One region of the Streptococcus sp. ELY_90 genome, then DNA from elsewhere that is predicted to be linked to it. Evidence: predicted binding sites of a transcription regulator. Region 1 holds the regulator's gene; the other holds the start of a gene.
What was found. The regulator HrcA, encoded in region 1, represses chaperone genes, less so after heat shock. The targets are predictions, from matches to a motif close to TTAGCACTCNNNNNNNNNGAGTGCTAA.

Region 1 (12,354 bases):
GCCAAGTAAATCCCTCTGTCATCAAGATAAGATAAAATCGTTTTAACCACAGCCTCGCCAATCTCAAGACTGGAATTCTGCCCAATCACACCGCCAGAAACCTCACTGCTGGATAGGCCCAGCACAAAAATCTGACCTTTTTTAATTCCGCTGCGTTCAGCCAAATCAGCAATAATCGCCTGCGTCTTTGTTTCCAACTCTTGTAAATCCATCTTATCTCCTTTCTAAACCTTTAAAAGCTAAATAGATAAGGTAACCGATCAGCATGCCAAAAAAGTTTTGCAGCACATTGCTCCAGATACCTGCAAGTGACGCTCCCAGACCATAAAAAGGAATAGAAAACAAAAAGTAGAGTCCAACCATGGCCAAAGAAGCTAAAGCAAGACCTAAACTGCGTTTTTTACCCTTCCATCCGGCAAAATACCCCTCAAGCCCGTGTGCCAAAAGACTAAACACCATCCAATTGGGATAGCCGGCAGTCAAATCGAGCAAAAAGCCGGACATCCCCCCAACAGCCGCTGCTGTCTTACTGCCAAAGTAAAAGGCCGTAAAATAAATACCGACATCCAGAAAAGTTAAGAAGCCTGTCGGTGTCGGAATCTTTAAAAACAGCCCCAAAACAAGGCTCAGAGCGGTCAGGACTGCAATCAGACTTAAATGTCGTACCTTGTTATCTTTCATAATTCTGCTTTACTCCGAAATCATTTGAGTGCTCAATCGCATGATAGACAAACTCTTTAGCTTCTCTGACCGCATCTTGAACAGTCTTTCCAAGCACCAAATGGCTGGCAATGCTTGATGCAAAGGTGCAGCCTGCTCCTGTATTATTAGTTTCTAAGACAGGATAATCTAAGACTTGAAAGTTTTGCCCGTCATAAAAGACATCAAAAGCCCGATCTTTACTGAGACGGTTGCCGCCCTTCACAACCACATTTTGAGCCCCCAGACTGTGCAGTATCCCAGCTGCTTCTTTCATGTCCTCTAAACTTTTGATGGTTGTTTGGGTCAGGAGCTGTGCTTCTGCCAGATTGGGCGTCACAACAGTGGCATAGGGGAAAAACTGAATCAGTTCATCTCGCAGGGCACTGACTTCCAGATCATGATTTTCCTTGCAGACAAGAACCGGATCTAAAACCACAGGAACATTTGTTTGTTTTTTAATGAAATCCAGCGCTTTTTCAGCTATTGCCACATTGGGAAGAAGACCCAGTTTGATTGCCGAAAAACGAGCATCTGCCAAACTGTCTAACTGCTTGGCAAAAACGCCGCTGTCTACAGGAAACACTTCAAAGCCTTTCTCTGTCACAGCAGTAAGACAGGTCACTGCTACAAAGCCCTGCAGACCATTAACGGTATAGGTTGCCAGATCAGCATACAAACCGCCGCCGCTGAAAATATCATTGCCTGAAATGGCTAAAACAAACTTATTCCTCATAACTAATATCCTTTAAATACAGTCCGTTTGGGCCGGCTGTAGGACCCGCCAGATGCCGGTCTCCGGATTCTAAAATACGGTCAATCTGGTCAATGGGCATACGGCCATTGCCAATTTTTAATAAGGTTCCGACCATATTGCGAACCTGCTTATACAAAAACCCATTTCCCGTAAAAGTGAAAATCAAAAATTGTTTCTGCTCATCAAAAACAACATCTGCACGGCTGATGGTTCTTACTTTGTTGTCAACACTCGTTCCGGAAGCCGTAAATCCTGTAAAATCATGCGTTCCACGCAATTTTTTTATCGCTCGCTCAATAGCAGCAACTTCAACAGCATAGGGAAAATGCGTTGCATAATGGCGCATGAGGGGATTTTTAGGACGTCCCAGGTCAACCAGAAACTCGTAGGTTTTACTGTGTTTGCAATATCTTGCATGAAAATTTTCAGAAACACTATCAACCTTGATGACATCAACATCATCCGGTGTCTGCGTATCCAAACCAAACCGCAGTCTTTCTAAATCACGTTTTTCATCCAAATCAAAGTGAATCACCTGACCGTAAGCATGAACGCCGGCATCTGTCCGGCCTGCGCCGTGAATTTTAACAGCCTTACCGGAATTTAATCGACAAAGAGTTTTCTCAATTTCTTCCTGAACAGTTCTGGCATTTTTCTGCCTCTGAAAGCCGGAAAAAGCTGTTCCATCATAAGAAATAATCGCTTTATAACGTACCATAGCTGCATTATAGCATGCTGAAAGCTGAGAGACAAGATAAAGAGCTATTATCTGTATGGGGACAGTTTAAAGCTCATGGAAATCGGGACAAGTCGCAGCCAGCTGCGCCAGCCATATAGAAAAAAACTGATCTGGGCTGCTGTCTTAAAACGATTAAAATTGAAAAAGACCAAAGGATTTCCTGAACTGTCCTAACCGTTAGATTTTTGTCCAACTTTTGGGCAGTTTTGAATTCCCTTGGTCTTTTATTTCTTACATATCATCAAAAGCATCTTTTACCTTGTTAAAAAAGCCTTTTTTCTTAGGGTGAACCGGATCAATTCCGCTGGCCTTGGCAAAAGCCTGCAGGGCTTCTTTTTGAGCATCGTTTAATTTTGTCGGAGTAACGACATTAACGGTCACGTGCTGGTCGCCCTGTCCATTGCCGCGCAAGCGCGGTGCTCCTTTGCCTTTGAGGCGGAAGGTCTTGCCTGTCTGTGTTCCGGCAGGAATACTCAGCTCAACATCCCCGTGAACAGTCGGTACCTCAATGGTATCTCCGAGAGCTGCCTGAACAAAGTTAATGTTCAGACTGTAGTAAATGGTTGAGCCGTCACGCTCAAATTTATCGCTCTTCATCACATTGATAATGACAAAGAGGTCTCCGTAAGGACCGCCGTTAAAACCGGCTTCGCCTTGGCCTGCCAGACGGATTTGCTGACCGGTTTCTACACCGGCAGGGATTTTGACAGAAACCTTATGGCTTTGTTTTTCATGACCCGTTCCATGACAAGTCTGACAAGGTTCCTTGATTTCCTTACCAGTCCCGTGACAGACATCACAAGTCACTTGGCGGCGCATCATGCCAAGCGGCGTCTGAGTATCCATATTGATAACGCCTGAGCCATGACACTTAGAACAGGTAACAGGACTGGTGCCCGGTTTAGCTCCTGATCCGTTACATGTTCCGCAAGTCGCTTCGCGGTTATAATGAACTTCTTTTTCCGTTCCAAAAACAGCGTCTTCAAACTGAAGATTAACACGATACTGGAGATCATCACCCTGACGGGGGGCATTAGGATTTCTGGACGCTCCGCCGCCGAAGAAACTTGAAAAAATATCCTCGAAACCGCCAAATCCTGAGCTGTCAAAACCGCCAAAACCACCATTGCCGCCGAAGCCTCCGCCAGCTCCCGCCGGACCGTATTGGTCGTAGGCAGCACGCTTTTGCTCATCGCCTAAGGTTTCATAGGCTTCTTGAATCTCTTTATACTTTTCCTCAGCCCCAGGATCCTTATTGATGTCGGGATGGTATTTTTTGGACATCTTGCGATAGGCTTTTTTAATTTCGTCCTGAGAGGCGTTCTTTGACACCCCCAGACGATCATAATATTCTGTATTATTCATATAAGATACAAAGGGCGTTAAAGGGACACCGCCAAAATAGGAATTTTGACGACGGACGTCTTACGTCCTAGAAAAAATTATCTTTTTGGCACAGTCCCTAGCCCGTGTTCAGTTGCGAACACTTCTTCCTTTCTGTAATTTTAGAAGGTTATTTTGCTGTCACTTTTATCTAAAAACAGAGACTGACTGGGGTCCAATCTCTGAGTTTAGTTTTTTTATTTAATCTCAAAATACTCAAGAAACAAGAAAGCTTTTTTTATATTAATATTATCAAGATTTTTTCTTTTTTTCTTATATTGAATTAAAAGTAACAACGAAGCCAATACAATTACTGACGCAATTACAAATTGTATCACTGCTATTCCCACCTCATTTATTTTTAAATTAGAGGTCATCGCCGTAGTAATATAAGTAATTACTGCTGGTAATAGTATACCTAGAACAAGATTAACAGCAATATTATTATTATTTTCCGAATATTGCCTCTCTGCAAAAATATTTATTTTATAGGCAAGTAATTTTTCTTCATCATTTTCTGACTTAAATTGATTTTTCAGTTGATTTTGCAATTCCTCATAGTCCTCAACCGCAAGAGCAACAAATTTATCGTATTGTTCTTTTGAATCATTGGTATAAAAAAGATTAATTTGTGAACTCATGATTTTTATTTTTCCGTAAACTCACCATCTACGACATCATCATCGCCTTTATCTGATGATCCAGCATCAGCTGCACCTTCTTGACCTGCCTGTGCTTGCTGTGCTGCAGCCGCTTGTTCGTAAAGTTTCATGGCTAAAGCTTGTGCTTTTTCATTGAGGGCTTCAAGTTTAGCTTTCATATCTTCCGTGTTATCTGATTCTTGAGCCTTCTTCAAGTCATCAAGAGCAGCCTGAGCAGCATCGCGTTCGCTGTCAAAACCTTTGCCCTCGGTTTCTTTGATGGTTTTTTCAGTTGTAAAGATTGCTTGGTCAACTTCGTTCTTAAGGTCAACTTCTTCCTTACGTTTTGCATCTGCTTCCGCATTTGCTTCTGCATCTTTCATCATGCGGTCAATTTCTTCTTCGCTGAGTCCGTCATTAGACTTGATAACGATTGTTTGTTCTTTTTGCGTACCAAGGTCTTTAGCCTTAACTGAAACAATACCGTTTTTATCAATATCAAATGTTACTTCAATTTGTGGGATACCGCGAGGAGCTGCAGGAATATCTGTCAATTGGAAACGGCCCAGTGTCTTGTTGTCTGCAGCCATCGGACGTTCACCTTGAAGAACATGGATATCAACAGCAGGCTGGTTGTCAGCAGCGGTTGAGAAGACTTGTGATTTAGAAGTTGGGATAGTTGTGTTGCGGTCAATCAGTTTAGTGAAGACACCGCCCATGGTTTCAATACCCAGTGACAATGGGGTAACATCAAGAAGGACAACGTCTTTGACATCACCGGTGATAACACCGCCTTGGATAGCAGCACCCATAGCAACGACTTCATCAGGGTTTACTGATTTATTTGGTTCTTTGCCGGTTTCAGCTTTAACCGCTTCAACAACAGCAGGAATACGCGTTGAACCACCGACTAAGATAACTTCATCAATTTCTGACAATGACAGACCAGCATCAGAAAGCGCTTGGCGAACTGGTGTTTTTGTACGTTCTACAAGATCGCGAGTCAAATCATCAAATTTCGCACGGGAAAGACTTGTTTCCAAGTGAAGCGGTCCGGCTTCTCCGGCAGTAATGAAAGGCAGGCTGATTTGAGTTGATGTGACACCTGAAAGGTCTTTCTTAGCTTTTTCAGCCGCATCTTTCAAACGCTGCAGAGCCATTTTATCTGTTGATAAGTCAATACCGTTTTCTTTCTTGAATTCTTCTACCAGCCAGTCAATAACTTTTTGGTCAAAGTTATCACCGCCGAGTTTGTTGTCACCCGCAGTTGCCAGCACATCGAAGACACCGTCACCCAATTCAAGGATGGAAACATCGAAGGTACCGCCGCCAAGGTCAAAGACTAAGATTTTTTCATCCTTATCTTGTTTGTCAAGACCGTAAGCAAGCGCAGCTGCAGTTGGTTCGTTGACAATACGTTCTACTTCAAGACCGGCAATTTTACCAGCATCTTTTGTAGCCTGACGCTGTGCATCGTTGAAGTAGGCAGGAACTGTGATAACAGCTTTTTCTACTTTTTCACCAAGATAATCTTCAGCATAGCCTTTCAAATATTGCAGAATCATCGCTGAAATTTCTTGCGGAGTGTATTCTTTGCCGTTGGCTGAAACTTTTTCAGACGTTCCCATTTTAGATTTGATGGAAAGAATGGTTTCCGGATTGGTTACCGCCTGACGTTTGGCAGCGTCACCGACAACGATTTCACCATTTTTGAATGAAACAACAGAAGGTGTTGTACGGTTGCCTTCCGGGTTTGCAATAATTTTACTTTCAGTTCCTTCAAGAACTGCGACAGCTGAGTTAGTTGTACCTAAGTCAATACCAATAATTTTAGACATAGTTAAGATACCAAGAACGTTGAAATAGTCCGGCGGACTGTTTCAATCAGGAGATGGAGAAAACAGTGCTTTCTTCTTCTAGTGACTGATAATAACGTTCAATTCCTTTCTTTTTTCCTCTTAATATTTTTTTCGTTTTGATATTTTTCTTAGGTGGCGGGGACGCCAGCAAACCTTTGGTTTCATGGCTAAATTTTGAGCCAGAAGTCTCAAAATTTCCCTGTCAGATAACAAGTATTGTTATCTGACTTTCGCCACGGCAAAAAATATCGTTTTTGAGCAAGCCTATGGCTTGCTTCTTTATATATTATTCATAGTTTACCGTCATTTCGGACAAGGTTATTTTTTTATTTATTAATTCGCTGTTGCTATTAAACCGTTACGACGTGAGTTAGCAAAATCGATGTTATTTTGCTAACGAACTAGTAAGTAGTCTAGGCAATCCGCCATAGCGGCTGCCATTTGATGATGAACTGCTTTAACAGCCGACATCATTGGCTAGTTACGACGCGAGATAGCAAAATCGATATTATTTTGCTAACGAGCTAGTAAGTAGTCTAGGCAATCCGCCATAGCGGTTGCCGTATAATGATGAGGCATTTTAATGCCCATCATTATTGACTAGTTATATACCACCACCATTGCTGGGCGGAGCAGGCGCTCGTGCAATTTGTAGCCTTTTTGAAGAACTTGTGCAATGCTGTCTGCCGGATGATCTTCATCTGCATCAAGCGTCTGCACTGCCATATGAAGATTAGGGTCAAAGTTTTCCAGTTCAACTTCTTCAACACCCTCTTCTTTAAGCGCTTGAACAAGACTTTCCTGAACCATTTCGAGTCCTTTTTTGACATCATCTGTCAGGCCTTCTACAGCCAAGGCTCTCTCCAGATTATCCAGACTCGGCAAGATTTTCTTCGCTAAATCCTGCGAGCGGTACTTCTGTAAGCTTTGGCGCTCTTCATTGGCACGGCGCTGAACATTTTGCATTTCAGCATGAGCACGCAGGTATTTATTTTCAAAATCTTCTGCTCGCTCAAGAGCTTCCTGCAGTTCTTTGTTTTCAGGAGTTTCTTCAGCTGCTTCCTCTACAGTTTCCGTTTCTTCCTGCTCTTTGGCAGCCTGCGCTTCTTCCTTGATTTCTTCTTTAGTCTCTTTTTCCGACAAGGTAGCACCTCTTTTCTTTGTGTTTTTATGAAACAAATTTCTTCTTAAACCGGTAAGGGTCTGAAAATCTTATCAGCTCAGTGAACTTCATAGTGATTGCTGTTGAGATAGCGGTAAAAATCACCAAGCTTAATCGCCAAGATGCGGCTGATAATCGTAAGCAGACTAACCGTTCGCCGATAATCCAAGTCTACCGGACCAATCACCGTCAAAATGCCAAATCCTCTGTAAGGGATAAGAAATTTCTGACTGATGACCGTAAGCTCTGATAAACTCTTTTCACGGCTTTCAGCAATCTGAACACGATAGGCTTCATCTTCTGGGATACTCTCGCGAATCGCCATAGCAGCAGACTGCGGATTATCCAAAAATTGGTAGGTATCAAGCCCTGCAAATTCCAGTGTTTTAATCTTGCCGGCAATGAAAACCTTCTCTTGAAAGATTTGCTTGAAAATATGATCAAATAAATCCAAAACATTATCTGTCCGCGGAAAATACTTTTGAATAATCTGCGGCAGTTCTGTTCGCAAACGGTAATGAATATCCAGCACCGTTTGATTCAAGAGACGTTCCCGAACAATTCTCACAACAGTGAGCAAGTCACTGTCCAAAAAGTTTTTGGGAATGGCAAACTGAACGGTTATGGGGCTGGCCTCATCTAACGTTAACACCGCCAAAGCGTCGTGACTGCTAAGCTTAACAATATCAAAGGCAGTCAAACACTGCCTCTTTGGCTCCACATCCATAATCAATGATGTATAGCCTGTCAGCTCCGCCAAAACATCGCTGGCTTTTTGCAAAAGGTCATCTAAGCGAAAGACCTCAAAGTCAAAAGCCTTGATAACTTGGTAGGCATCCTGTTCATCCAGATTATCCGGATTTAAAGAATGTTCTACAAAGTAGCGAAAACCTTCTTGGCTGGGCAGACGCCCGCTGGAGGTATGTGCTTTTTCCAAGAGCCCCAGTTTTTCCAAAGCGGCCATATCATTTCTGATCGTTGCACTGCTTGAAGCAATTGAATCTTGGAGCGTTTTAGAACCAATGGGCTCATGCGTCTTAGTAAAAATCTCAACAATCAAATTGAGAATATCTTTTTGACGTTGGGTAATCATCTAAGCTGACCTCCAATCTCTGCTCAATAAAATTAGCACTCTAAGCAACCGACTGCTAACTTCATGATTCCATTATACTCCATTCACAATTTCTGTCAAGGAAAAAACATCATTTTTTAGCACTCTTTTTCTACGAGTGCTAAAACACTGCCCAGGAGCTGATTTGTTTTTGGGGCAGGCCAAAAATCAAGCAAAGACCCCGCATCTTATTGCCCAAGCGCCTCCCTTTTATTCTTGATCAGCAGCCGCCGTCCTTTAAGGAGTCTTTCCCTAGGGATTGAACTTAAGTATTTATTAGCGATGAGCGCAGTAAAAAACCGGGCTGTCCGTATACGTGCTGCCCACACATTCGGACGACTCCCGGTTTTATCGGTCGTAATCTGTTAGGTTGTTTTCTTCTATTATAGTAATCAATTCATCAGCATAGTTGGGATCGCTGTTGAACCCTGCAGCCTGCAGAGCTCTGGCAACCGTTTTGTAACCGCTGGAAGTCGTCATTGTTGTATAGAGGGCCTTATCCCATATCTTGTCCTGACGCAGGAGTGCCAGATAATCATACAAAGAATCTTCCCAAGACTTATAAACCAGATAGCGGTTGGTCACCTGATGCCAACGGCCGTTTTTGTACTCACGGCTTTTCAGGCGGACACCTCTTTGACCGGCTCCGGCTTTAATGCTGAAAAGGTTGTGATACTTACTGGCCAGCAAAGTCCGGCCGAAATTGCTGTCCAAAGCTGCCTGACCGATAATGACCGAGCTTCTCACTCCATAGGTTTTAGACAATTTCTGAGCTGTCGGAGCAATTTCTCTGATAAATTCTCTATGGCTATAAGCACTGGCAGTCTCCTTTTGAGCACTCGCCAATCCTCCGCTGCCTAAAATCGGCAGGAAAACAGCCAGAAAAAGAAACGACATCACTGCCACAAAAAACTTAAATTTGAGTCTTGCTCTCACCGCCTATTTCTCCTTTAACTTTTCTAAATATTCTTCTAAGGTCAGCTTATGCTTGGCCATGTATTTAGCAGACTTCACACCGACATAGCGATAATGCCAGTCTTCATAGCCAATGCCTGTCGCACTCTTTTTGTCCTTAGGAAAGCGCAGGACAAACCCATATTCAGGCGCAAGTTGGGCAACCTTGGCAACAACATCTGGGTCACTTTCATTCAGGCTGTCAACGGTACTCATATCAACTGCCAAGCCTGTTTGATGCTCACTGGCTCCCGGCGGCTGCGAATAGGTCTGAACCTCTTTTTCGGCCTCTTCCTGACTCAGAGCAGAATTATTTGCTTGTTCCTGAGCCACATAATTGTTATAAAGCTCTTCTTGATAGGCAACACTGCGGTAGCCTGATATCAGGTGTTCCCCGGCGTCAACTTTTTGAGCAGCTGCCAGAAAGCCGCGGGTTTTTTCTGCAATACGAGAATCCACTGAAACACCGTTAATATCTGCTAAATCCGGATTCATTTCAGCTGTTATATGGTCTCGGTTAACCAAAACCAGCTCCCAGTCATCCGGCGAAACATCTGGCAAATCTGCTGCTTGACGGCTCGAGGGGCTTTTTTGAGCAGTCTGCTCTGTTTTATGCTTTGCTGCCTCTTGGTGAGGCTTTTGCTGGTCTTTATGCAAGAAAAGATAAATCCCGAAAACAAAAAGCACAATAATTCCGATTTGCAATAAAACAGTCAGTAAATTAAATTTCTTTCTCATTAGCTTTTTTTAAAATTTCTCTTCCTTGGTGACGATAAGCCATGTCTGCAATGGTTTCAATTGAAAATTTTTGATTCTCATAAGAAACAACTGTCACACTGCCATTATCAATAGCCGTTTTTTCTTGCTCATGATCAACCAGCCACACGAAAGTTCCGATAGTCAAACCGTGGCTGACAACAATAGCATTGCCGCCGCCTGATTTTTCAATAGACTGAGCAATGGCTTCAAAACCGCCGTAAATACGATTTTCAATAACATCCCAAGGTTCGGCCCAGTTGGCTGTATCTACTTCGACAAGACTGGCTGCCAGCTCAGGATAAGTGACCTCTGCAAAAGTCTTTCCCGTATTAAAAGCAGCTGTCCGCGGCAGGACTCCCTGAAACAAATCCCCGTCATAGCCGCCGTCAAGACTGCCGAAGCACCACTCCCGGATGCGTTTATCACGTGTATAAGGCAGATTTTCATTGCCCATCTCGCGAAGAATAATTTCCATAGTCTGCATGGTTCTGCCGCTGTCACTGGAGAAAGCAGCCTTAAAAGGGATCTTAGCTTCTCTCAGACCGATGCCCAGTTCTCGTATGCCTTCTTCACCAAATGTTGTCAGAGGGGTGTCACTCCAACCTTGGGCACGTCCAATTGTATTAAACATTGTTTTCCCATGTCTAGCTATATAGAGTTTTGTCTTTGCCATTTTTACCCTCCTAATCTAGCCTATATTATATCATTAAATGAAAACACTTGCAAAAAACTTGCAAGTGCTCTCTTAATTTTTAAAACTGTGTATCGGCGCAGGAATCTGCCCGCCTCTAGCAATAAAATCGGCTGATGAATTTTTATTAACTGACATGACCGGAGCAGCACCCAGCAGGCCGCCGAATTCAATCATGTCCCCCTCTTTGCCTTTAGGGATAATGCGGACGGCTGTTGTTTTTTGATTGATAACACCAATCGCTGCTTCGTCGGCAATCATAGCGGCAATCGTTGTATCCGGAGTATCGGCTGGAATGGCAATCATATCCAGGCCGACCGAACAAATCGCTGTCATCGCTTCTAATTTTTCAAGATTGAGCGAACCGTTTTGCACTGCGGCAATCATGCCTTCGTCTTCCGAAACCGGAATAAAAGCTCCCGACAGACCGCCAACTTGATTACAGGCCATGACACCGCCCTTTTTAACTTGGTCATTGAGAAGAGCCAGCGCTGCCGTTGTTCCGTGAGTTCCGACCGTCTCCAGTCCCATTTCTTCCAGAACACGGGCAACCGAATCACCGACCGCCGGAGTCGGAGCCAGCGACAGATCAACAATGCCAAATTTGACACCGAGGCGCTCACTGGCCAATGTTCCCACTAACTGTCCGATACGGGTAATTTTAAAGGCAGTCTTTTTAACCGTTTCAGCGACAACGTCAAAACTTTGACCGCGGACTTTCTCCAGAGCACGCTTAACAACTCCGGGACCCGACACCCCGACATTAATGACAACATCAGCTTCACCCACACCGTGAAAGGCACCTGCCATAAAAGGATTGTCTTCAACAGCATTAGCAAAGACAACTAACTTAGCCGGCCCCATTTCAGAAGCTGCAGACGTTTCTTTGATAATCCGCCCCATATCACCAACCGCAGTCATATTGATTCCGGATTTGGTTGAGCCGATATTGACAGAAGAGCAGACAAAATCAGTTTCCGCCAAGGCCCGCGGGATGGAGTTGATGAGAATTTCATCGCCTTTTTGATACCCCTTTTGGACCAAGGCTGAAAAGCCGCCGATAAAGTTCACGCCAATATCTTTAGCTGCACGGTCAAGCGCCTTTGCCAAAGGAACATAATCATCAGCATCTGTCGCTGCCCCGATGATGGAAATCGGTGTCACAGAAATACGTTTATTAACGATGGGAATCCCCAGTTCTGCCGAGATGTCATCGCCAACTTCGACCAGTTTGCCGGCTTTAGCTACAATTTTATGATAAATCTTTTCAGCCGCCTTGTTGATATCCGAATCAATACAGTCGAGCAGCGAAATTCCCATCGTAATAGTACGGACGTCAAAATTCTGCTCCTCAATCATAGCGATTGTTTCAGTAACCTGTTTAATATCCATTACTTCAAGCTCCCGTCTTATAAGTTATGCATGGCATCAAAAATAGCCGAGCTTTGAATATTGATCTTAACATTCAAGGTGTCACCCAGCTCTTCAAATTCACGTCTAAGCTGAGCAAAATCTTTTTTCTCATCAGCAGAAACAACTGTCATCATGGTAAAATAACCCTCTAAAACCGTCTGGGTAATGTCATCAATATTAAGCCCC
Region 2 (12,354 bases), on a different contig from region 1:
CATGCAGCTGGTTTACATTGCTTTGGTAACACCTGGTGGTACGGTATCAGCCGATGTCCGTGCCGTATCTTATATTGGTATTCCTTTGGCAATGGTTGCCATTCACTCACAAGGGCTCTCAGCTGATTCAGCTGATGCAGCTAACCTTGCAAAATCAATGGGTACTCTGGTAGGAACTATCGGTACCGTGCTTTTCTACGGTACCGCTACTATGAACCTGGTTTGGCAGCATATCGGCTGGAGAGCTGTTGAAAAGAGAGATTATAAAAAACTGTACGCAGTAGACTGGGGATTCCCTTGGATTTCTCATATCGTTTTCTCATTTATTCCAACTTTGATTATGTGTAAACTGGGAGCAGACGCTGTTACAGCTTTGAAAGAAGCTCTTCCAATGGATGGTATTCCAATGAAGACCCTCTTTACCGTTGGTTCTCTTCTTCCATGTGTAGGGATTGCCATCCTCTTGAAACAAATTGTTGAAAAAGCTGTTGACTTTGTCCCATTCTTTGTTGGATTTACCTTAGCAGCTTCACTGGGATTAAACCTGGTATCATGTGCAGTCATTTCCCTGATTTTTGCGGTATTGTTCTATGAATTGGAAATGGCTAAAAACGCTAAAGCTACAGCTGTGGCTGGTGCAGATGGCTTAGACTTTGATGACGATGAGGAGGATATTTAAGATGGCTCAAAAGAAAATTTCAAAGAAAACCCTAACTAAGTCCTTCCATCATTGGTACTATGGTAACCTGACCTGCTTCTCACAAGAACATATGCAGACCTTCGGTTACTTGACTTCTATGCTGCCAATCGTAGAAGAACTTTATGACAATGAAGACGACAAGGCTCGCTCCATGCAAACCTATACAGCCTTCTTTAACACTGAACCGCAATTGGGTTCCCTGATTGTCGGTGTTACTGCAGGTCTCGAAGAAGCGCGTGCCAACGGTGCTGATGGTGTTGATGATGAAACGATCAACGGTCTGCGTGCCGGTCTGATGGGACCGGTTGCCGGTATCGGAGATTCCCTGGTTGTTGGTACTTTGATTCCGATTATTTTGGGGATTGCTCTTGGGTTGTCAACGGGTGGTTCACCGGTCGGTGCAATCTTTTATATCGTTGTCTGGAACCTTTTGGCTTACTTCGGTATGCGTTTTGCCTACTTCAAAGGTTATGAACTGGGTGACAAGGCGGTTGAAGTGCTGGTTGGCCCTCAAGGGCAAGCTATCCGTAAAGCCGTAGCTATAGTCGGCGGTATGGTCGTCGGTGCGGTAGCAGCAACTTGGGTACCGATTAAGACTGCCTTTGAATTGAAAAATTCTTCCGGCAAAGCTTTCTTGGTGCTCCAAGATCAGCTGGACGGCGTTTATCCGGGATTGCTGACAGCTTTAGTCACTGTATTTTGCTGGTGGCTGATGGCCAAGAAGAATATGTCACCAATCAAAGTAATGCTGCTGTTAGTTGTCCTTGCTCTTGTTGGTGTCTTGACAGGATTCTTCGATCCAGGATTGAAATACTAAGTTAAAAAGGAGAGATTATGCTGACAAAAGAAGAATTTATCAAAGGCTATGAAAAAGAAATAGCTTACCAAAAGCACATGATTGAAAATCTGGGACGTTGGTTTACGCTTATGTTTATCATTGCCAGTATCGGAGTCGTTTTGATTTATTCCTTCTCAGCTAATCTGATTGGACTTATTATCGGCATTGTTCTGACAGTTCTGGGTGTCTTAGCCATGCTGGTTTTCGGCTACGGTATTTATAAGGGTCGGATCAATGTTCAGAAGGTTGTTGATGATTTTGAGGAAAAGCTGAAACTTTCCGAGTCCAAATAAGCTAAAAAAACTTTACCGAAAGGTAGAGTTTTTTTCTTGACTATTTCTGACCAAGTGATAAAATAATAATTGTAATTAGCACTCGATGAAATAGAGTGCTAAAAAATTCTATGGAGGTATGTTATGTTAAAACCCTTAGGAGACCGAGTGGTCGTACAAGTAATGAAAGAAGAAGAAAAAACAGTCGGCGGTTTTGTTCTTGCCGGAGCTGGTCAGGATAAAACGCAAAAAGCAACGGTAGTGGCTGTTGGCGAAGGTATTCGGACATTGAGCGGTGACTTAGTTGCTCCAAGCATAGCTCAGGGTGATACTGTCCTGCTTGAAAATCATGTTGGAACGCCCGTTAAAGATGGTGACAAAGACTATCTGATTATTCGTGAAGCAGATGTTTTAGCTGTCGTTCAGGACTAATCAGAAAGACTGTAACATATACTTAGATGCTTGATGATGGTGTTTTTAACGTTTTGACAGTAAAAGCGTCTTATGAGAATAAGTGATTATTAGATTTTAGATTATTTAGATAAAGAGGATTAGATTATGGCAAAAGATATTAAATTTTCAGCAGATGCCCGTTCTGCAATGGTACGCGGTGTGGATACTTTGGCAGATACCGTTAAGGTAACGCTTGGCCCTAAAGGGCGCAATGTGGTTCTTGAAAAGTCATTTGGCTCTCCTTTGATTACCAACGATGGGGTAACCATTGCTAAAGAAATCGAATTAGAAGATCATTTTGAAAATATGGGAGCTAAGCTGGTCTCAGAAGTTGCTTCAAAAACCAATGATATTGCCGGTGACGGTACGACAACGGCAACTGTTTTGACACAAGCGATTGTTCGTGAAGGTCTCAAAAACGTAACAGCCGGTGCCAATCCAATCGGTATCCGCCGGGGAATCGAAACTGCGGTTGCAACAGCAGTTGAAGGTTTACAAGCAATTGCTCAGCCTGTTTCTGGCAAGGAAGCGATTGCTCAGGTTGCAGCTGTTTCTTCACGTTCTGAAAAAGTCGGAGAATACATCTCTGAAGCTATGGAAAAAGTTGGCAACGACGGTGTTATCACTATTGAAGAATCACGCGGTATGGAAACAGAACTTGAAGTTGTTGAAGGTATGCAGTTTGACCGCGGTTATCTGTCTCAATACATGGTAACTGACAATGAAAAGATGGTTGCCGATCTTGAAAATCCTTATATTTTAATTACTGATAAGAAAATCTCAAACATTCAAGATATTCTTCCTCTCCTTGAAGAAGTGCTTAAAACCAACCGTCCGCTTTTGATTATTGCTGACGATGTGGATGGTGAAGCTCTTCCAACCTTGGTTCTGAATAAGATTCGCGGTACATTTAATGTTGTGGCTGTCAAAGCTCCGGGATTCGGTGACCGCCGTAAGGCTATGCTGGAAGATATTGCTATTCTGACAGGCGGTACGGTCATCACTGAAGATCTCGGCCTCGAACTTAAAAATGCGACAATGGATGCTCTCGGTCAAGCAGCCCGCATAACAGTTGATAAGGATTCAACAGTTATCGTTGAAGGTTCAGGCAGCAAAGAAGCGATTGAAAACCGTGTTGCGCTGATTAAATCGCAAATTGAAACAACAACGTCAGATTTTGACCGTGAAAAACTGCAAGAACGTTTAGCTAAATTATCAGGCGGTGTTGCTGTCATTAAAGTCGGTGCAGCTACTGAAACAGAATTAAAAGAGATGAAACTTCGTATTGAAGACGCTCTGAATGCAACACGCGCTGCTGTTGAAGAAGGCATTGTGTCCGGAGGCGGTACAGCCCTAATCAATGTGATTGAAAAAGTTGCTGCTCTTGATTTGGAAGACGATGCTGCAACAGGCCGCAACATTGTCCTGCGCGCCTTGGAAGAACCGGTACGTCAAATCGCTAAAAATGCCGGCTACGAAGGTTCAGTTGTTATTGACAAATTGAAGAACAGCCCTGTAGGAACAGGCTTTAATGCCGCTAACGGCGAGTGGGTTGATATGATCAAAGAAGGTATCATTGATCCGGTTAAAGTGACGCGTTCAGCTCTGCAAAATGCCGCTTCAGTGGCAAGTCTCATTTTGACCACAGAAGCAGTTGTTGCTGATCATCCGGCACCGGAAGCTCCTGCTTCTGCTCCAGCCATGGATCCGGGCATGATGGGCGGTATGATGTAATTTAAAATGAAATAAAAAATTGAGCTGCAGAATCTTATTGATTTTGCGGCTTTGTTTGTTTTATTGATATTGATCGAGAGAGGATTTGACTGCCTTGTAAGATCGTTAATTTATGAGATTAAAACAGCCCAAGCTCTTTTACTGCGAAAGGGGGAAGCCGGAGCAAATACCTGTCCGGCCGTTTGTAAGTGAGCCTTCCATAAGAGACAGTTAAGATATTTGCTTTAAAAAACAGTTGATTTTGATTGTTTTGTTATCATTTTGTTATAATTTAAAAAAAGAAAAAAAGTATAATGCGAGAACAGATGAAAAGAACAGCGCTGTCTTGATATCTGTTTGCAGACTCAATAGGTTTATCTGCTTTTCTTTCCAGTGCTGAAAAAAGAAGCTCAGATGGTAAAAATCAATTGGTCAGTCAGTATTTGTGAGGAGTAAAAGATGGAAAAATTGAAGAAAGAATGGCAGCAATTCTTGCAAAAGGCAACGAATCTGCTGGGGCCGCTTTTTGAAAAAATCCAGAAGGCAGTCAAAAGGCTGCTCCAAAAAAAGCCCATACGTACCACTCTCGTGATTATTGGGGTTCTTTTAGTCATCTTCGGTTTATGGGGAAGTCTTCATTATTCTAAAACAGCTACGCTGGATCGTTATATTAAGGCTCGGAGCGCTTCGGGTAAGACTTTTGAAAATATCAAGGAATACATGGTCTGGGATGACACCAATGAGCTGATTACTAATGATGAAGCACAGTATACCAAATTTTTGCCTTTAAAAACGAAAGCTTCCCAACGCAGCTTGCGCAGAAAATTATTGACGGCTGACAGTTCTGATACGGTCTATCTCAAACGTATCGGGCGCCGTTTCTTCTTTTTTCCAGACTATCGGCTGGCAATGAAGCCGCTAAAATTAAAGCTGAAAACAAATGTGTCAGACTTGGATGTCCTTTTGAATGATAAAAAAGTTGCAACCAGCAATTCTGATCAGTACCATCTGACGCTTAGCCATTTACCGGTTGGGGATTACCGCTTTACCCTTAATGGTCTGCATAATGGCAAAGAAGTTGAATTCAGCAAAGACTATGATGGCAAGCATAAGACAGTTGATATGACTTTGGCCTTTAAGAATTTCACGGTCAAAAGCAATCTGGCAAACGGTGACCTCTATTTCGGCAAAAAGAAGGTCTCCTCACTTTCCAATGGAGAATATGCAGTCAGTGACTATCCTGTCATGGAAACCAGACCTGTCTATGTTAAAAAGACCTTTTCAGACGGGGAAATAAAATCCAAGAAGCGGTCGCTCCTTGATATTGCTGACGGTAGCACCGTTCAGCTGGATGTTGCGGATCAGCTGGATGATGCGACTGCTCAGAATTTGCTCAAGTCTGCTTTTGAGAAATTTTCGGCCTACGCTACCAGCGGTCAGGATCCTGTGGATTTAAATACTGTTTTTGAAAAAGGTGCAGAAAATCATTTTTACAGTGCATTAAAAGACAGCATTAAGCAAAAAATGCTGACAGACAGCCGAAAACCATCCAGTTTTGCCATTACTTCTGCGACGCTGAGCGACCTGCACCAAACAGGTGTCAAAACTTATAATCTGTCTTATGCAGCTACCTATGACTATTACTATGATGAAGCAACGGATCCAGAAAAGAAAACCTCAGGTCACCTGCTTCAAAGCTTTACTGGTCAGATCAAGGTTAAAAGAACAGCAAAAGGCTATAGCGTCATTAAATCAATCAGCGGCCCGACAATGGTCGGTGAAGACAATCAGGTGAAAAGTCCGACACCGCTGCCGGAGGAACTGATTGGAACTTGGGAGACTAAGGAAGATGACAAGACAGTAACCATGACCTTCTCGGAAGACGGAACTGTGACGAAAAAGACTGACTATAAGGATGATAAGAAAGAAGATACAACCAAAACGGCCAAGGTTGAAAAAACTGATGAAACTTCAGACGGTACTTATCGCTATTACTACCAATCCGGCGATAAAGCGGCCTTTACGGTTTTAGATGACATCGGTGCCGATGATCACTATACCTATGGTGTCAAAATCAACGGCACAAGTATTACAACGGTTTATTGGGAAAGTGATGACACCAGCGGTGCTCCTAAAACAGGCATCAGCTTAACCAAAAAATAGAAACTGGACGCTTTTGAATTTAGCTGTATTTGAAAAGCCCGGCCGGTTTGATTTCTATGCCAAGTCAAAGCAGAAAAGAGCTTCCAAAATAATTATTTTGGAAGCTCTTTTTCAAAACTGTCTGATTGTGCTTGCACGGTTATTTTCTGTAAGGTCAGAGGATGTGTAAAACTTAATTGGTGAGCGTGCAGCATGAGCCTGTTTGCCGTTTGATGACTGTACAAAGGATCTCCTATGAGCGGATAGCCATGATAGGCCAGATGGACGCGAATTTGGTGGGTACGGCCTGTTTGAAGCCGGCATTTGATCAGGCTGGTATGATTAGCACAGTGTCTTACAAGCGAAACTTGAGTGATGGCTTCTTGACCGTGTTTGCGGTCAACTACCCGCTTACGGCGGTCATGGCGGTCTCGCCCGATTCGTTCTTTAAAAACAAGGCTTTTTTCGGGGAATTGACCGGCTGTCAGAGCTAAGTATTCACGCTGAATGTGCTTGTTTTCCAACAAACGGTTGACGATAGGCAGAATAAACGGATTCTTAGCAAACAGGACAGCTCCGCTGGTCTCCATATCAAGCCTGTGGACCACATAGCAGGTCTGCTTTGTATAGGCAGATACATGGTTTAACAAAGCTATTTCTTTAGGTTCATTGCCGTGTACTTTCATCCCTTCAGGCTTATTGACGATAATCAGGTGCTCATCTTCGTAAAGACAGTCTATTAAATCCTTGTTTCCCATGGGAATCGTTTTAGTCGGATAGTCGCTGTCATCAAAGATTAACTCAATCAGGTCTCCTGTGTTGACAGGGCTTTGCCAATTGATCATTTCGCCATTGATGAAAACATGCTTCTTGGTTCTTAGAAAATGTCTGATTTTCCTTGGAATCAGCAAACGTTCTTCTAAAAGTTCTTTCACAGTCCCCTTGGGATAGGGATTGGTAATTTTTACGGTAAAAGTCATAATTTTATTATATCATTTTCGCCAAAATTGATATAATAGGTGCATGAGTATATTAGAATTGTTAAAAAAGAAATTTTTTCCTAAACAATATCAGGCTGAACAAGAACGCCGCAAAGAGGAGGAAGCTGCAGCTCTAAAGGAAGAGCAGGAAGACGCTGACAGCGGCTATCACCGCAGCTACGGCCAAAAAGCAGACACAGGGAAAGTCAATGCCTTTTTAGCTAAGATCGGTCTGGCTAAAAACGGCTTGGTGCGCAGATACTGGCGGCGCTATCACGTCGGAAAAATTTTGCTGATTGCGCTGGGAACCTTTGTTCTTTTGACGGGTTCTTACCTCTTTTACTTGGCCAAAACGACCAATGTCTCTAATTTGCAGCAGGCCTTAAAAGCAACGACGGTCATCTATGACAAAAATGAAAAGCAGGCCGGCTCGCTTTATGGCCAAAAAGGAACGTATGTTGAACTGGATGCTATTTCTGACGATTTAGAAAATGCGGTGATTGCAACCGAGGACAGAAGTTTTTATGAGAACAGCGGTATTAATTACAAGCGAATGTTTTTGGCTGTGCTCACTTTAGGGTATTCCGGAGGCGGATCCACCATTACTCAGCAGCTGGCTAAAAATGCCTTTTTGACTCAGGAACAAACGGTCAAAAGAAAAGCACGGGAATTTTTCCTGGCTTTGGAGCTGACTAAAAAATACAGTAAAAAAGAAATCCTGACCATGTATCTCAACAATGCTTATTTCGGCAACGGCGTCTGGGGGGTTGAAGATGCCAGCCAGAAGTATTTTGGGACAACAGCTGCTCAGCTGACGCTGGATGAGGCGGCAACTCTGGCAGGAATGCTTAAGGGACCCGGCATCTATAACCCGCTTTATTCGGTTGAAAATGCGACCAACCGGCGCGACACCGTTTTACAAAATATGGTAGCTGCCGGAAAAATTTCTCAAAATCAGGCTAGCGAAGCGCAAAGTGTCGGTATGGGCAATCGCTTGAGCGATACCTATGTAGCTAAAACAGATGACTATGAGTACCCGTCTTACTTTGATGCTGTTATCAGTGAAGCCAGCTCTGTTTACGGCATCAGTGAAAAAGATATTGTCAATAACGGCTACAAAATTTATACGGAACTGGATCAGAATTACCAGACCGGTATGCAGCAGACTTTTGATGAGGACAGTCTCTTTCCTGTTTCGCCCTATGATAACAGCAGCGCACAGGCTGCCAGTGTGGCCCTTGATCCGAAAACCGGCGGCGTCAGAGGTTTGGTCGGCCGGGTTAACAGTGCCAAGGATGTGACCTTTAGAAGCTATAACTATGCCACCCAGTCCAGCAGAAGTCCGGGTTCAACGATTAAGCCTTTGACGGTTTATGCTCCGGCTATTGCGTCAGGCTGGTCCATGGATAAGCTCCTGCCGAACAGAGCCAGAGATTTTGACGGCTATAAGCCGAATAACTACGGCAATATTGAAACAGAGGATGTTCCCATGTATCAGGCTCTGGCTAATTCTTATAATATCCCTGCGGTCTATACGCTTGATAAATTAGGCATTAATAAAGCCTTCTCTTACGGTAAGAAGTTTGGTTTAAATATGGATGATGCCAAAAGAGAATTAGGCGTTGCCTTGGGCGGCAGTGTTACGACCAATCCGCTTGAGATGGCTCAGGCGTATTCAGCTTTTGCCAATGGCGGCGTTATGCCGACAGCCCATCTGATTACTCGCATTGAAACGGCCAGCGGGGAAATTCTGAAGAAATTTACACCGAACGACAAGCGTGTTATCAGTAAATCTGTCGCCGATAAGATGACCAGTATGATGCTTGGAACCTTTTCAAACGGTACCGGGGTTAATGCCAATGTTTATGGCTATACCTTAGCCGGTAAAACAGGGACAACTGAAACTAATTTTGATGCCAACCTTGCCAGTGATCAATGGGTCATCGGCTATACACCTGATGTTGTTATCAGCCAGTGGCTGGGCTTCAACGAGACTGACGAAAAGCACTACCTGAGTGATTCCAGTTCAGGAACGGCATCGAATATCTTTAGCACGCAGGCAAGTTATATTTTGCCTTATACGAAAGGAACGGAATTTAAGGTTAAAAACGCCTATTTCCAAGACGGTATTCAGTCAACTTACGATCCAGATGATGCTTCTGACCAAACAAATACAGATTCACAGGACATTATTGACAGTATCCGGGAGAAGGCTCAGAATGCTACAGATTCAATCAAGAAGCAAGTGGATGATGCCAATCTGACAGATAAGGCTAAAAACCTTTGGGATAAGGTAGTCGATTATTTTGAGTAAACTTGCAAGAATAGTAGAACCATGTTAAAATAAAAAGGCTATGGAGGCATTATGGCACAGAAAAAAGCAAGTCTGGCCTGTGTGGAATGCGGTTCGCGCAACTACTCGATCGGAGTGAGCAGCAACCCCAAACCCAATCGGCTGGAAGTTAATAAATTTTGTAAATATTGTAAGAAATACACACTGCACAAAGAAACACGTTAGGAGAAACAGCGATGAAATTTATCGGAGGCGTCTTTTCGGTTCTAAAACATACTACTTGGCCGACACGCAAGCAGTCTTGGCATGATTTTATTTCAATCCTTGAGTACTCGGCATTTTTTGCCTTGGTTATCTTTTTGTTTGATAAGCTGCTGAACCTTGGTTTGACAGATTTATTGAATCGTTTTTAATCAGAGGAAATGAAACTATTTTAAGCAGAAGATAGGGTGACTTCTTCCGACTATTGGAAGATCTGACTGTTTACTTTGCGGAAAAAGCGCAGTCAAGCGGCTGCGCTTTTGTTTTTATTGCCGGGAATACAAAAAAGCCTGTCGTTTTTGGGACCTTTATGGTATAATACAGTAAAAGTTCCAAAAGCCGCACGGGCTTTTTTATAATGGAGGAAATTATTATGTTAGATTCATTTGATAAGGGCTGGTTTGTTCTGCAGACCTATTCAGGCTATGAAAATAAGGTTAAAGAAAATCTCCTGCAGCGGGCGCAGACCTACAACATGCTGGATAACATCCTGCGCGTGGAAATTCCCACACAGACGGTCAATGTTGAAAAAAACGGGAAAACCAAAGAAATCGAAGAAAACCGTTTTCCGGGCTATGTTCTGGTTGAAATGGTCATGACAGATGAGGCTTGGTTTGTGGTGCGTAATACACCAAATGTCACTGGTTTTGTGGGGTCGCACGGGAACCGTTCCAAACCGACGCCGCTGCTTGAAGAAGAAATTCGTTCAATCTTGCTGTCTATGGGACAAACCGTTGATGTCATTGATACCAATATCAAAGAAGGCGACGTGGTTCAAATTATTGACGGTGCCTTTATGGGGCAGGAAGGCCGTGTTGTTGAAATTGAAAACAACAAAGTTAAAATCATGATTAACATGTTTGGTTCAGAAACACAGGCCGAACTGGAATTGTATCAGATTGCAGAACTGTAAGCAAGATGAAGCTGGAACGTTTGTTTCAGCTTCTTTTCATATTAAGGCCAGCAGGCGCTCCAGAAAAAAATTAGGCCATTGGTCCTGTTTTTGGTTTCATTCTTTCAGCAAAGAAAAATCGTTTAGCCCGGTATTTTTGCTGACAGATGAGGTTCCATCAAGCCCCGGCACAACATTTTCTTGCCATCTTTTGTTATAATAAAGACATTGATTCGTGAAAGAAGGGATTAGATGTCTGTTGGTTTGGTTTTGGAAGGCGGCGGCATGCGCGGTCTGTATACGGCTGGGGTGCTGGATGCCTTTTTAGATGCAAAAATTAGGGTTGACGGTATTGTTTCAGTGTCCGCCGGTGCTCTTTTTGGGGTTAATTATGTATCAGGACAGCGCGGCCGTGCCTTGCGTTACAACAAAAAATACATCTCTTATCCTAATTATATGGGCCTGCGCTCCTGGCTGACAACCGGCAATGTGGTTAATAAGGACTTCACCTATTATAAGATTCCCATGGAGCTGGATGTTTTTGACGAAAAAACTTTTGAGCAGGCCGATATTCCTTTTTATGCAGTAGCGACAAATATCGAAACCGGTAAGCCCGACTATATTAAGATTGATAATGTTTTTGAACAAATGGAAGCTCTGAGAGCCAGCTCTGCCTTGCCGGTAGCATCGAAAATTGTCGAATGGAATGGCAAAAAGTATTTGGACGGCGGGCTGTCTGATTCTATTCCGGTTGATTTTGCCAGAAGTCTGGGTTTTGATAAGCTGATTGTAGTTTTAACGCGCCCGATTGACTACCGCAAAAAACCATCCAGCGGCCGAGTGTACAAGCTCCTCTATCGCAAATACCCTGATTTTGTCAAGGCAGCTTCTAAGCGTCCTGAGCACTATAATGCGACAGTCGAGCATATCATTGATCTGGAAAAAGCCGGGGAACTCTTTGCTTTTCGTCCCAGCCGTACGGTTGAAATCGGCCGTCTGGAGAAAAATCCGGATAAATTTGATGAGATATACCAGTTAGGACTGGCGGACACTCAAGCTGCTATGGAACAGCTGCAGAGCTACTTAGCGAAATAAAGAAGGCTGTAAATCTTACCAGTTGCTTGATTGTATGTGCTCACAGTTACTGACGGCTCACATCTGATGCAATGGTGCTCGAATGAACAGGGCAAAAGCAGGAAAAACAAAAAATTGATTTAAAAAATTAAAGTGATAAAATTTAAGACATAAAGTGTATATGGTCAATTTGAAAGGAGTTTTTTATGACAAAAGAAGCAGTTTTATATTTGCAAAATCTTGTAACAGCGATGAATACGCAGGCAACCCACCATCAGATGCAAGCCAGAATTTTTGGAGCGCTCGGTTTTAGCAAACTGGAAACAAAATATGACGGCCACGCCAAAGAAGAACGCGATTTTATGAATCAATTCATCAACCGTATCTTGGACTTGGGCGGAGAGTTGAAGATGGAAGCAGGAGAGTCAGAACCGCTTTTTCAAAATCCTATTGATTATTTGAAACATGACCTTGACGTTTCAAAAGAGGGGCTTGCTTCCTTAAAAGCGAATGGTCTTTTTGAGGATTTTAAGACAGACTATGCCACTTATGATCTTTTGAAAGATTATTACAAAGATGAAGAAGAAGACATGCTTTGGACAGAGGCCCAGCTTGATTTGATTGAGCTGATCGGGGCTCAAAACTGGCTGGCACAGCAACTATAAAAAGTGTAATAGTGAAGAAATCGCTTGATAGTACCCACAGTGGATTTATTCGCTGCAGATATTACAGAGCG

Region 2: the regulator HrcA is predicted to act here: its motif matches at 1,907-1,933, upstream of groES (co-chaperone GroES).

What each region holds. Positions count from the first base shown of each region.
Region 1 is NZ_JBZFUJ010000010.1:54,287-66,640, forward strand. Features, by position in the region: gene AC4HAF_RS07315 (TIGR01440 family protein) at 1-212, opposite strand, end outside; gene AC4HAF_RS07320 (ECF transporter S component) at 214-681, opposite strand; gene AC4HAF_RS07325 (bifunctional hydroxymethylpyrimidine kinase/phosphomethylpyrimidine kinase) at 671-1,435, opposite strand; gene truA (tRNA pseudouridine(38-40) synthase TruA) at 1,425-2,174, opposite strand; gene dnaJ (molecular chaperone DnaJ) at 2,427-3,560, opposite strand; gene AC4HAF_RS07340 (hypothetical protein) at 3,776-4,219, opposite strand; gene dnaK (molecular chaperone DnaK) at 4,225-6,057, opposite strand; gene grpE (nucleotide exchange factor GrpE) at 6,679-7,221, opposite strand; gene hrcA (heat-inducible transcriptional repressor HrcA) at 7,299-8,333, opposite strand; gene AC4HAF_RS07360 (glycoside hydrolase family 73 protein) at 8,700-9,287, opposite strand; gene AC4HAF_RS07365 (M15 family metallopeptidase) at 9,291-10,043, opposite strand; gene AC4HAF_RS07370 (histidine phosphatase family protein) at 10,027-10,737, opposite strand; gene AC4HAF_RS07375 (PFL family protein) at 10,810-12,147, opposite strand; gene AC4HAF_RS07380 (ACT domain-containing protein) at 12,165-12,354, opposite strand, start outside.
Region 2 is NZ_JBZFUJ010000005.1:105,010-117,363, reverse strand. Features, by position in the region: gene AC4HAF_RS04700 (PTS mannose/fructose/sorbose/N-acetylgalactosamine transporter subunit IIC) at 1-679, shown strand, start outside; gene AC4HAF_RS04695 (PTS system mannose/fructose/sorbose family transporter subunit IID) at 681-1,517, shown strand; gene AC4HAF_RS04690 (DUF202 domain-containing protein) at 1,535-1,831, shown strand; gene groES (co-chaperone GroES) at 1,955-2,242, shown strand; gene groL (chaperonin GroEL) at 2,369-3,997, shown strand; gene AC4HAF_RS04675 (zinc ribbon domain-containing protein) at 4,436-6,139, shown strand; gene AC4HAF_RS04670 (RluA family pseudouridine synthase) at 6,232-7,098, opposite strand; gene pbp2a (penicillin-binding protein PBP2A) at 7,142-9,412, shown strand; gene rpmG (50S ribosomal protein L33) at 9,464-9,616, shown strand; gene secE (preprotein translocase subunit SecE) at 9,628-9,804, shown strand; gene nusG (transcription termination/antitermination protein NusG) at 10,026-10,565, shown strand; gene AC4HAF_RS04645 (patatin-like phospholipase family protein) at 10,797-11,639, shown strand; gene AC4HAF_RS04640 (ferritin-like domain-containing protein) at 11,825-12,283, shown strand.